3 regions of the Thalassotalea sp. HSM 43 genome follow, and region 2 is predicted to be linked to each of the others. Evidence: predicted binding sites of a transcription regulator. Region 2 holds the regulator's gene; each other region holds the start of a gene.
The links. The regulator LexA, encoded in region 2, represses DNA repair genes until DNA is damaged. The targets are predictions, from matches to a motif close to TACTGTATNNNNATACAGTA.
Positions count from the first base shown of each region.

Region 1: E2K93_RS01095 (DNA recombination protein RmuC) is a predicted target of LexA. The motif match lies at 1,899-1,918, and genes of this name have one in related genera.
Region 3: mutS (DNA mismatch repair protein MutS) is a predicted target of LexA. The motif match lies at 2,234-2,253, and genes of this name have one in related genera.

Region 1 covers NZ_CP038493.1:240,779-245,075, reverse strand. The annotation lists gene E2K93_RS01100 (prolyl oligopeptidase family serine peptidase) at 1-1,804, shown strand, start outside; gene E2K93_RS01095 (DNA recombination protein RmuC) at 1,953-3,269, shown strand; gene E2K93_RS01090 (sodium-dependent transporter) at 3,327-4,297, opposite strand, start outside.
Region 2 covers NZ_CP038493.1:1,563,513-1,567,809, reverse strand. The annotation lists gene ctaD (cytochrome c oxidase subunit I) at 1-156, opposite strand, end outside; gene coxB (cytochrome c oxidase subunit II) at 169-1,722, opposite strand; gene lexA (transcriptional repressor LexA) at 2,198-2,812, opposite strand; gene E2K93_RS06670 (fasciclin domain-containing protein) at 3,029-3,592, opposite strand; gene E2K93_RS06665 (hypothetical protein) at 3,763-4,297, opposite strand, start outside.
Region 3 covers NZ_CP038493.1:2,810,852-2,815,148, forward strand. The annotation lists gene mutS (DNA mismatch repair protein MutS) at 1-2,055, opposite strand, end outside; gene recA (recombinase RecA) at 2,449-3,474, shown strand; gene E2K93_RS12185 (alpha/beta hydrolase family protein) at 3,553-4,297, opposite strand, start outside.

The sequences.
Region 1 (4,297 bases), 1.3 Mb from region 2:
AGTACGCCAACTGACCTCTCACAAGGCATCTGAAAGCTCGGTTAATTGGAGCAAAGATGGCAAAGGCTTGTATTTTCTATCGTCTCGCAATGGCTCATCACAATTGTGGTATTTGCCACTAACCGGTGGTGAAGCGCGTCAAATAACCAACTTTCCGCTGAACGTCGAAGGCTACAAGTTAAACCAAGATGAAAGCAAAGCAGCGTTTGCGTTTACCGTTATGCCAGGTTGTGAAAGTTTTGCTTGTACGCAAGAAGCGATTGCCAAAGAACAAAGTAAAAAACACAATACCCGTGCCTATGACAAGCTGATGGTGCGTCATTGGGATGTGTGGCTTGATAACTTTAACTCGCACATTTTTGTCGCCGATATCAACAAAAACAAAGTTGCCACAGAAGCCAAAGATGTTATGGCTGATTGGGATACGGACTTTGCCGGTATGTCACAAGTATCGTTCAGCGCTGATGGTGCTAAATTGGCGTTTTCAGCCAAAGCACCTGGTGTTGATCACGCATGGCACACCAACTGGGATATCTTTGAGGTTGATTTAGCAAGCTACAAAATCAGTAACCTGACCGAAGCCAATAAAGCCTGGGATGCTATGCCAGTGTATTCATCTGACGGTAAGTACTTGGCATGGAAAGCAATGCAAACACCAGTATATGAGTCAGACAAGTACACGCTAAACGTCAAAGACTTACGCAGCGGTGATGTTAAACAAGTTGCTTCCTTGTGGGATCGTTCAATCTCTAGCTTCCAGTTTGACCAAGACAATCGCTCGGTTATCGCCATTGCCCAAGATTTAGGCCAACAATCAATATTTTCAATCGACATTAACTTTGGTGAAGTTACGACGGTATTTAACGACGGTTATGCCGGTAATGTATCGATTGCAGGCGATCAGTTGTATTTCACTCGCCACAACATTGCCAACCCAACCGATGTCTACAGCATTGCCAAAGATGGTTATGGTTTAAAACAGCTAACCAATGTCAATAAAGACAAGTTAGCGAACATCAGCATGGGCGAATTTGAACAATTCAAATTCAAAGGCTGGAACAACGAAGACGTACATGGTTACTGGGTAAAACCGGCAAACTTCAAAGAGGGTGAGAAATACCCAATAGCGTTTCTAGTTCACGGTGGCCCACAAGGCAGCTTTGGTAACATGTTCCACTATCGTTGGAATGCACAACTTTGGGCAGCGCAAGGTTACGGCGTGGTCATGGTCGACTTTCATGGCTCGACAGGCTACGGTCAGGCATTTACCGATTCAATTTCAGGTGACTGGGGTGGCAAACCATTAGAAGACCTGCAAAAAGGCATGGATTACATCGTTGACAAACAAAGCTGGTTAAACCGCGATAAAGCCTGTGCATTAGGCGCATCATACGGTGGTTACATGATGAACTGGATCATGGGTAATTGGTCAGACGGTTTTAACTGTGTTATCAACCACGCCGGCTTGTTCGACATGAAAAGCTTTTACAATGTGACCGAAGAATTGTGGTTCCCAGAGCATGACTTCTCAGGCCCATATTGGCAGTTTAAAGAAAACTACGACAAGTTTGACCCGTCACGTTTTGTTGATAACTGGAAGATGCCAATGTTAGTGATCCAAGGTGAATTGGATTATCGTGTGCCGTACGGGCAGTCTTTAGGCGCGTTTACCACTCTACAACGCAAAGGTATTGAGTCACGTTTGGTGATGTTCCCAGATGAAGATCATCATATTCGCAAACCAGATAACTTAAAAGAATGGTACCGTGAAGTATTTGCATGGATGGAAAAGTACCTGAAATAAGGTTATTTCATTAGCAAAACATAAAATCCCGTCATAGCTCAGTTATGGCGGGATTTTTTATTGGCTTTTCATAAACTTGGATTCGTGCTTTAATAACTGTAAATATAAACAGTATCTGTATGCAGATACTCGATAAGAAGAAAACCTCATGACGACAGACATGTTTTTGATGCTCATCAGCGCAGCCAGTGTGCTGCTACTAATCATGCTAACGCTTGTGCTGATGCAATTGAAGCAACTAAAAAGCCAAGCAGGGCAAAGCGATAAAGACAACGCGATATTAGCGGAAAAGTTAGAGCAAATTAATAAAGCGACAGGTCAACAAAGTCAGTTACAAAGCGCCTTTGTCACGGCGACGCAACAGGCATTAACTCAGCTGCGTTTGACCTTAACCGAGCAATTAGCCGGTCATAAAGAGCAGTTTAATAAAAATCAAATAGATGCCATCAATCAATTGGTCGAGCACTTGCAAAAGAGTACCGCACAAAACCGTGAAGAGCTCAGTAAATCAATGCAAGCCAATGCTGAGGTGCTGGCTAAGCGCATGAATGAGTTAACCCAAAGTACCGACAAGCGCTTGCAAGACATCTCTGCGGGCGTTGAAAAGCGTTTATCGGAAGGCTTTGATAAAACCACCAAAACCTTTAATGACATTGTTAAGCGACTGGCGCTAATTGATGATGCTCAGCGCAAAATCACTGAGCTATCGACCAATGTGGTGAGTCTGCAGGAAGTACTTGCCGATAAGCGCTCTCGTGGTGCGTTTGGTGAGGTGCAATTGAATGCGTTGATACGTAACGTACTGCCAGAAAAACACTTTGCTATTCAGCATACCTTGTCGAACAGTAAAATCGCCGATTGTATATTATTTTTGCCGCAACCGACCGGCAACATCGTCATTGATTCGAAGTTTCCATTGGAAAGCTATCGTAAGATGACCGAAGTGGGGATCAGCGAGGTCGAACGAAAGGGCTACCAGAACCAATTTAAACAGGATATCAAAAAACACATTAATGACATCAGCGACAAGTACATCATTAACAATGAAACCGCCGATGGCGCCATTATGTTTTTACCTGCAGAAGCGATTTTTGCTGAAATCCACGCCCATTTCCCTGAATTGGTTGAGTTGGCCTATCGCTCTCGCGTATGGCTTACCTCACCAACGACGTTAATGGCGGTATTAACCACGGTTCGCAGTGTGTTAAAAGATGAAGCAACCCGTCAGCAAGTTCATATCATTCAAGAGCATTTGCACAAACTTGGCGGAGACTTTAGCCGTTTTCGTGACCGATTTGATAATCTCGCTCGCCATATTGACCAGGCAGCGACTGACGTTAAACAGATACACACGTCAGCCAATAAAATCAGCAGTCGTTTTACTAAAATTGAACAGGTCGATTTGGCTGATAATGACAGCGATAAAAAAAGCGCCAGTATGCTGGAGAACACACTGGCGCCTTAATACGGCTTTCTATCGTTATTAGGTATGGTGTTTACACTAATGGATTACATCAGGTGATTACATATTAGAAATCACATTGATAAACACTGTGGTCAGTAACAGAGGGCAAACAAAACGTAAGTAGTTTGCCCATAGTTTTAACCAAGGCTTTTGTGCCAGTAGGGCTTTGTCAGCCAGTTGATTACCGCGTTTGTATATCCAACCCACCACAATAAAGTAAAACAAGCCCATAATCGGTAGCTGGAATGAATTTACCCAGTTGATCACCGCGCCAAATAAGCTATCAAAGTTAAACACCAAGGTCATACTTGCTGCCAATACAACAAGCGAGACAATAAACGTTGACTTAAAGCGTGAATATTTTTTGTCTTCAACCAAATAGGCGACAGGCACTTCTGTTGATGAAATGGTTGAGGTTAGCGCCGCCATCGACATCAATGTAAAGAACACCAAGGACACATAAATACCTATGTCGCCCATCGAATCAAATAGGGCAGGTAAGGTTGAGAATATCAGTTGTGGGCCACCAATTAATTGACCGTCAATAAACACTTGCTGGCCCATATGTTGCGCTACAAACAAGGTTGGGATGATCAACAAACCCGCTAGAAAAGCGATTAAGGTATCTAGCGCACCAATAGAAATCACTAGCTTGCCAATATCGGCGTCTTTTTTCATATAAGAGCCGTATACCATCATGCCACCGACACCAATCGATAACGAGAAGAACGCTTGCCCCATGGCCGAGATGATTAATTTAGGATCGCTAATTTGTGAAAAGTCAGGGGTCAGGTACATGGCGACACCTTCGCTTGCCCCCGGTTGCTGTAGGATGTATATGATCAGGCCGATCAATAACACAAACAGTACCGGCATCAAACGTGATGACCAACGTTCAATACCGCTATGAACACCACGATTAATGATTAGCGCACTAAGCACAATAAAAATAGGCGTAAACGCTAAGTTACGAGCGACACTCGAATCGGCTAGCCACGTAGCGGCGCTATCAAAACCCAGTAATGCCA
Region 2 (4,297 bases):
CATCGCACCACCGGTAAGTAGCATGATGAAACTGAACCAAAGATAAAGGGTACCAATATCCTTATGGTTAGTGGTGTATAACCAGCGCTTCAGGCCGGTCATTTTATGATCATGGTGATCATCATGATGATCTAATGTTTCTGTAGCTGTACTCATAATCATTCCCCCTTATTTGACTACATCTTTGGCTTGCACAGCATCGCCGGTATCGTTACCCCAGGCGTTGCGCTCGTAAGTAACCACTGCGGCCATCTCTTGTGGCGTTAGCTGAGCGGCAAAACCTAGCATAGCGGTACCTGGTTTGCCGTTAGCAACCATGTCAATATGAGCGGCAATGTCACCGGTGGCCATAGCGCTGCCTTTTAAACCAGGGAATGCTGGCGGCATACCTTCACCATTTACTTGGTGACACGCGGCACATTTAGCGACGTAAACTTGCTCGCCGAGCTCCATAAGCTTGGCCATGTCCAAATCGTCCATGTTCACTGCAGCCGCTGGTGCAGGTTCTGCTTCAGGTGTGGCTGCTGCACTGTCGCTTGCGCCATCTGGAGCAACCGGTTGAGCACTGGCGCCACTCGCACCTTGACCAATTTCTTGAACGTCTTTGGCTTGTATGGTTTGACCCATATTATTACCCCAAGCATTACGCTCATAGGTAACAACAGCAGCAATCTCTTTCAAGCTAAGTTGCTTGCCGTAACCTTGCATACCGGTGCCAGCACGACCATTGAATACCACACTGATGTGTTCAGCCATTTTTTCAGCATCCACAGCAATACCTGAACCCGCGAGAGCTGGGAATGCAGGCGGTAGACCTTGACCATTAGGTTGGTGACATGCGGCACAATGCGCGGTATAGGTTGTTTCACCCAATGCCATCAAATCGTCCATAGACATTTCCGCATTAAGCGAAGCTGCTTCTGCTTGCTTGGCTTGAGTCATGGCAATCTTTTGTTCATTGATCCAAAGCTCATAGTCTTCTTCACTGCGTACATCGACAACAATTGGCATATAGCCGTGGTCTTTACCACATAGCTCGGCACAACGGCCACGGTAAATACCAGGTTCATTGACATTGGTCCAAGCTTCATTGATAAAGCCCGGGTTTGCGTCTTGCTTGACGGCAAACGCTGGAACCCACCAAGAGTGAATTACGTCATCTGAGGTAATTAGGAAGCGTACTTTACGGTTAACCGGTATGACCAAAGGCTTATCTACTTCAAGTAAGTAGTTTTCACCTTTTGCTTCACCTTCACCTTCGCGATTATCAAACTGTTCGCGTGGGGTAGACAGCACACTGTAATATTCGATGCCTTGATCAAAATATTTGTAATGCCACTTCCATTGGGAACCGGTGACCTGAATGGTTAGGTCGGAATTGGAGTTATCCTCCATATCGATCAAGGCCGTGGTTGCTGGCCATGCCATACCAATCAGAATAAGAATAGGAATAGCGGTCCAAAGTATTTCTACTTTAGTGCTTTCATGAAAATCGGCTGGCTTTACGCCTTTCGATTTACGGTGGAAGATCATGGACCAGAACATGGCACCGAATACTACGATACCAATGACGGTACAGATCCATAGAACCAACATATGCAAATCATAGACATTTTGGCTGACATCCGTCACACCTTTAGTCAAATTTAATTGCGATTCTGCCCAAGCTGAACTGGCAAACGTACTTGCCAACAACAGCCAACCCAGGTTACGTCTTTTCACTCGACATCTCCTCTGCTTGCAAAGCCAAAGAAAATACAGAAAAAGGGACAAGATACATCTTCATTCGATGTCGCAAATTTCCGTAAATTATTGTTATTGTTTTATACCGGTTAAATGATTAACTCGGCCATTTACGTACTGCAAATCTACGTTTAGTTTTGACGTGGTAGATTTAGCGCATTTTCTTATTGTTGTAATCGGCTGGTGTCACCAGGTGGCAAACAATCGGCCTGTTTTTGTTTATTTCATGTTCTAGAATTACTTAATTTTTATACAAGGTAAAGCGCTTTGTTAGAAATTTGTAAATCTTTTTTACAATCCAGATTATAAATGGGGCTAGAGTAAATACTCTTGTGTTTTAATGGGTTATAGGCGAGGTAAGGCGATGGAGGTTTTTTTGAGATACAAAAAACGCCCTAATTTGGGCGCTTTTAGAAGATGTTTGACTGCTTAAAGTTTGTACAGTTTTGCTGGGCTACATCCAGTCTGCATTGCGAACCACACCGACGGCGATTCCCTCAATATTAAAAGGTGTATTGGCTAAATCGACAACAATCGGTGAGAATGCTTCGTTCTCAGCGTGTAAATAAACGACATTACCTTCTCGTTTATAGCGTTTGACCGTCACGTCATCTTCGACACGAGCAACAACAACCTGACCGTTGTGAATATCGGTCGTTTGATGCACTGCTAAGAGGTCGCCATCAAATATGCCAATGTCTTTCATGCTCTCGCCATTAACGCGCAATAAGTAATCAGCAGCAGGGTGAAATAGACTACCGTCGATCTTGTATCTGTCTTCAACGTGCTCTTGGGCAAGAATAGGTTCACCTGCCGCAACTCGACCAATTAATGGCAAGCCTTCTTCTTCAATATGTTCTTCGGCTAGTTTGATACCACGGGAGGTACCCGGCAGCATTTCAATAAAGCCCTTTTTGGCCAGCGCTTTTAAATGCTCTTCCGCAGCATTCGCCGATTTAAAACCAAAAAAGTTGGCAATTTCCGCTCGTGTCGGTGGCATGCCGGTTTCGTTTATTTTTTCTTTGATCAAATCAAAGATTTGTTGTTGTCTGGCAGTCAATGCTCGCATGATATTTTTACAGCCTGTTTATCCGTACAGTAACTGTCAGTATATACAGCTTGGCAAGAATCGCAACCGATTATTTGTTTATGCCTGAATATGCTTGTGCTAATCATCGAAGGTATAAATCGAATTAAGACAGCGACATACATATGTTGGCACATAAAAAACGCCCTCATTGAGGGCGTTTTAGCTTGTAGTAAGGTTGTTCAGGTACAGGGGTGGTTAAGGCTTTAATACCGTATCAATGATATGCACCATACCGTCTGACAAGCGATTATCTTCGCTGATGATCTTCGCTTCTGATTTTTCGGCAATGATCAGGCCATCATCGTAATAAATACTGTTGCCATCAAGCATCTCGACCATTTTCGCACGGGTCACAGAACGTGAATTGCGCACGCCTTCAGTAACGTGATACTTCAATACATCAGCAACGCCATCGGCGCCAAGTAAACTCACGGCGGCATTAAACGCATCGGCATCATTGGTGGTGTTGGTTAGCATATAAAAAGCGTTGTCATTAGGCGCAAATACGGTTAAATCGCTGCCATCGAACGCGGCTACGGTGCCGGTAGCAATCAGCGCGGCGACTAATACGTCAAAATCTTCGCCGTTACTGTCAAAATCAAATGGTTCGCCAGACGCTCCAACAGCGAAATCGACGATACTTACATCGGATTTTTCTGTCCACTTAGGTTTTTCTGCGTAAGCCGATGCACATAAAAAAGTCGCAACTGATAGTGTTGCAATGGTTTTTGTTAATGAACTCATTACCGTATTCATCATAGTGTTCCTCTGTTTATTTTGACGTTGATAGTGATGGAGTAGTTACGGTAATTCGCTGCCAGAAGATCACTCAATAGATAACTCACCACTGAGTTATGGCTGTTAATCCGCGAATAGGCCACGACAATTTGCCGTGACCTTGCTATCGGGAATGACAGCTATGTGCGTGGTTAGTTGCTGTCTTTTTGGTTTGCAAAGGTCATGTCGTATCCGCTAGCCGATTGCTCATTTTTTTGCAGCAACAAGAACATGGCTTGGCTGGACTCGTCTAAGGTAATTGCTTGTGAGGCGAGCAGTATGTCGCTGCTGTCGCGCTTGGCAACGGCATATACAGTGTAGGTATTGTTTAACAGCTCGATATTACTGGCGTTTGCGTAACTGATATGGCGATAATTCGTTGAAGTTTCGATCAACTCATCACTTTGCACAAAGTAGACACTGACGCTATTGAAATCATCATCTTCAACAAGGTTTATGATGTCAATTTGGTGACTATAAATACTGCTACTTTGGGTGGTTTCAACCGCTAATGAATTGATTTTTATTTCTACTTCATCGACCAGTCCATCGCCATCTTCATCTACATCGCCGTCGCCATCATGATCAACGTCTTCTTCGCTGAGGTAAAAGAAGATGGTTTTCTCTTCGTTTTCAGCTAGGGTCAACAAATGATTGGTTAGCAAGGGTTGTTGTTGCGACGAGCTG
Region 3 (4,297 bases), 1.2 Mb from region 2:
ATTTAAAATATTGGCTGTCTCGGTCATTTCGACCATAAAGGTTGAGCGGCCACTTGCCAGATCATCTGAGGCGCCAATACGGGTAAAGATGCGATCCACTATGCCTATGGTCGCGCTGTCGGCAGGGACAAAGCAGCCAACATGAGCGAGTAGGGTGATCAATGCGGTTTGTCGCATATAGGTTGATTTACCACCCATATTTGGACCGGTAATGATCAACATTCGACGCTCATTATTTAATTCCACCGGGTTGGCGATAAAGGCGTCTTTACTGACTTGCTCAACCACTGGATGACGACCAGCATTAATGTGTATGCCGGGTTCATTGGTCAATGTTGGCTTTTGATAATTTAATGTTTGCGAACGTTCAGCAAAGGTATTGAGAACATCGAGTGTAGCGACCGATTGCGCACATGTTTGCAATTGTTCGATATGATCAGCGATAAGATCAAATAACTCATCATAGAGGCGTTTTTCTAAGGCCAAATAACGACTTTGCGCGGTTAAAACCTTTTCTTCGTGTGATTTTAACTCTTGGGTAATAAAGCGTTCGTTATTCTTTAAGGTTTGCCGGCGAATATAATGATCGGGCACATCTTGTGACTGGTTGCGGCTGATCTCAATATAAAAACCATGAACTTTATTGTAGCCAACCTTCAAGGTAGAGATACCGGTTTGCTCTCGCTCTTTGGCTTCTAATTGCGCAAGGAACTCGCTAGCGCCTTTGCTTAAACCACGTAATTCGTCTAACTCGCTGTGATAACCTTCGGCAATCACCCCGCCGTCTCGTATTAATACCGGTGGGTTATCGATAATCGCTTCGCTCAACAATTGCTGAACATAGTCTATCGGTGTGACTTGCTCTGATAATTGCTGCATCAATGTAGATTGACATAGGCCGCTCAATTCATTGAGCTCGGGTAATAAGGTCAGTGCATTACGCAATCGTGCAAAGTCTCGTGGGCGTGCACTGCGCAAGGCGATGCGTGAGACAATACGTTCAATATCGCCCATACCTTTAATGACATCAAACAAGTCTTCTTGGACATCGATATCTAGGATGCTACTAATGGCGTCTTGACGTTGCGCTAAGGTATCGATATCGCGTAACGGAAAATGTAGCCAGCGTTTTAGTAAACGAGAGCCCATAGCCGAGGCGCTTTTATCAAGTACCGATGCCAAAGTGTTATCGACCGTACCCGATAGGTTGACGGTTAATTCAAGGTTTTTACGAGTTGCTGCGTCAAGAATAACGCCTTGTGAATAGGCTTCAGCTTTGATACTGCGAATATGTGGCAGCGCCGAACGTTGAGTATCTTTAACGTACTGCAATAAACAGCCTGCAGCGCACAAGCCAAGCGGATAATCGTCAACGCCATAGCCTGATAATGCCGTTGTTGAAAACTGCTCATTTAGCACTTTTTTAGCCGTTGCTAAATCGTATTCCCACTCTGGTCGACGTCGACTGCCTTTGATTTGTTCAATAAGTGCTTGTTGACTAAATGATTCTGGATACAGCAACTCGGCAGGATTCAATCGCTGCAATTCCGCCTGTAATTGTTCTTCTGTATTGGGTTCACAGATAACAAAGCGACCTGAGCTCATATCTAAATAAGCAACACCATAGCTATCTTGGTGCTCAAATACCGAGACCAATAGATTATCATGCTTGTCTTCAAGCAAGGCCTCATCTGAGATAGTGCCTGGGGTGATGATGCGCACCACTTTGCGTTCGACCGGACCTTTGCTAGTTGCTGGATCGCCTATTTGCTCACAGATAGCAACGGACTCGCCCAATTGCACTAATTTCGCTAAATAACCTTCTACCGCATGATAAGGGACACCGGCCATGGGGATGGCATTGCCGCCGGATTTACCACGTGCGGTCAGTGAGATATCAAGTAAGTCTGCGGCTCTTTTAGCGTCATCATAAAATAACTCGTAGAAGTCACCCATACGATAAAATAGCAGAATGTGTTTAAATTCAGATTTTATGGTCAAATACTGCCGCATCATCGGCGTCGGATTGGTATTTTTTAAGAGATCGTCTGTCATTTATTAACTTATTTTTATTGGCTTGGCCCTAAATTGTTAATGCCGGCAAAGGCTTAGGAATCGCGCTACGGGGCCGAGAAATATCTAGTGAAATTGGTAATCTAAAGATGTTAAAATAATCTGCAGTAAAGCGCAAAGTTGTTTTGCTCTACAACGCGTAAACTTTGCCAAGTAAAACTACTGTATAAATACTGAATTCCACTGTTGTAAACACTGTATTAAATCGTCTTTTAGCACTTTTTGATAAACTTGATGCGTATTTTATATTGTTATATATCAACGTCTTAGGTTGTATTTTGAACGATTTAAAGAAAAAGGTGTTGATACTGTACGATTATACAGTATACTATTTCTCAACTACTGGATAAATTATAAAAATTACTGGAGACAACAATGGATGCGAATAAAGAAAAGGCGTTAGCCGCAGCATTAGGCCAAATCGAACGTCAATTCGGTAAAGGTTCAATCATGAAATTAGGTGAGAACCGCAGCATGGACGTTGAAACAGTATCGACTGGTTCATTATCGTTAGACGTTGCATTAGGTGCTGGCGGTTTACCTATGGGTCGTATCATTGAAATCTACGGTCCAGAATCAAGTGGTAAAACCACATTAACGCTAGAAGTTATTGCTGAAGCACAACGCAACGGCAAAGTCTGTGCGTTTGTTGATGCTGAGCACGCACTAGACCCTATTTACGCTGAAAAGCTTGGCGTTAATATCGATGACTTACTTGTTTCACAACCAGATACGGGTGAACAAGCGCTAGAGATTTGTGACATGCTGACTCGTTCAGGCGCGGTTGACCTTATCGTGGTTGACTCGGTAGCGGCGTTAACGCCAAAAGCTGAAATCGAAGGTGATATGGGTGATAGTCACATGGGTTTACAAGCTCGTATGCTGTCACAAGCTATGCGTAAACTTACCGGTAACTTGAAACAATCAAACACCATGATGATTTTCATTAACCAAATCCGTATGAAGATTGGTGTAATGTTCGGTAACCCAGAAACGACGACCGGTGGTAACGCACTAAAATTCTACGCGTCAGTACGTTTAGATATTCGTCGTATCGGTGCGGTAAAAGAGGGTGACCAAATTACCGGTAACGAAACGCGTGTTAAGGTTGTTAAAAACAAAATTGCACCACCATTCAAACAAGCTGAGTTCCAAATCATGTACGGTGAAGGTATCAACAACATTGGTGAGTTGATTGACCTAGGTGTACAACATAAGCTGGTTGAAAAAGCCGGTGCTTGGTATAGCTGTAACGGTGAACGTATTGGTCAAGGTAAAGCTAATGCATGTAAATTCTTGAAAGAAAACACCGCAATGGCAAAAGATCTTGATGCTAAGTTACGCGCTATGTTGTTAACGACAGTTAAGGACAGTGAAGAAGAAGCGGTTGAAGTTGAATAACATTAACGCTTAATCTTACAGATAAAAAAAACCGCTCTTAAGAGCGGTTTTTTTATGTCTTATTTAGTGGTGTAACCATTAACCACCAATGTGTTGATTAAGAAAGTCGATGACTTTTTTGTTTGCTTTAACACGGTTAGATTCGATTCTAAAACCATGGTATTCATCATCCACAAACAAGGTTTCCACTTTACGATCCATATCTTCTAATCGACTGGCTAAATCTTCAGCATGCTCGATTGGTGTGCGATCATCTTCAGAACCATGAATTAATAGCACTGGTGTTTTCAGTTTGTCTAAATTGTAATATGGCGATTGGCTACGTAATGTTTTCTCATCATCACTGATCGCTTCATTTAGATAATCTGCACCATAGGCTGAGTCAGGAATGTCACCTCGATCATAAGCCGCTTCTAGTTCAAAGATACCAGCTGCTGCAATAGAACACTTATACAAGTCCGGTTCCACTATAGAGCTTTGTAGCGCCGAGTAAGCGCCAAAACTCCAACCGTAGATACACAGTTTGTTGGCATCTGCGATACCGCTATTTACAGCCCACTTTGTCGCATCGATGATGTCATATTGAATTTCGGTACCCCATTTTTTATCACCCATGTGCATGAAGTTTTCGCCGAAACCGTCTGACCCTCTAAAGTTAACTTGTAATACGGCAAAACCGTTAGAGGTTAGGGTTTGTACGTGAGAATCATAACCCCAATAGTCTCGTGCTCTTGGGCCACCGTGTGGCATAACCACCAATGGTAAGTTTTTACCGTCAATATTATTCGGCAAGCTAATATAGCCTAGTAATTCAACACCATCT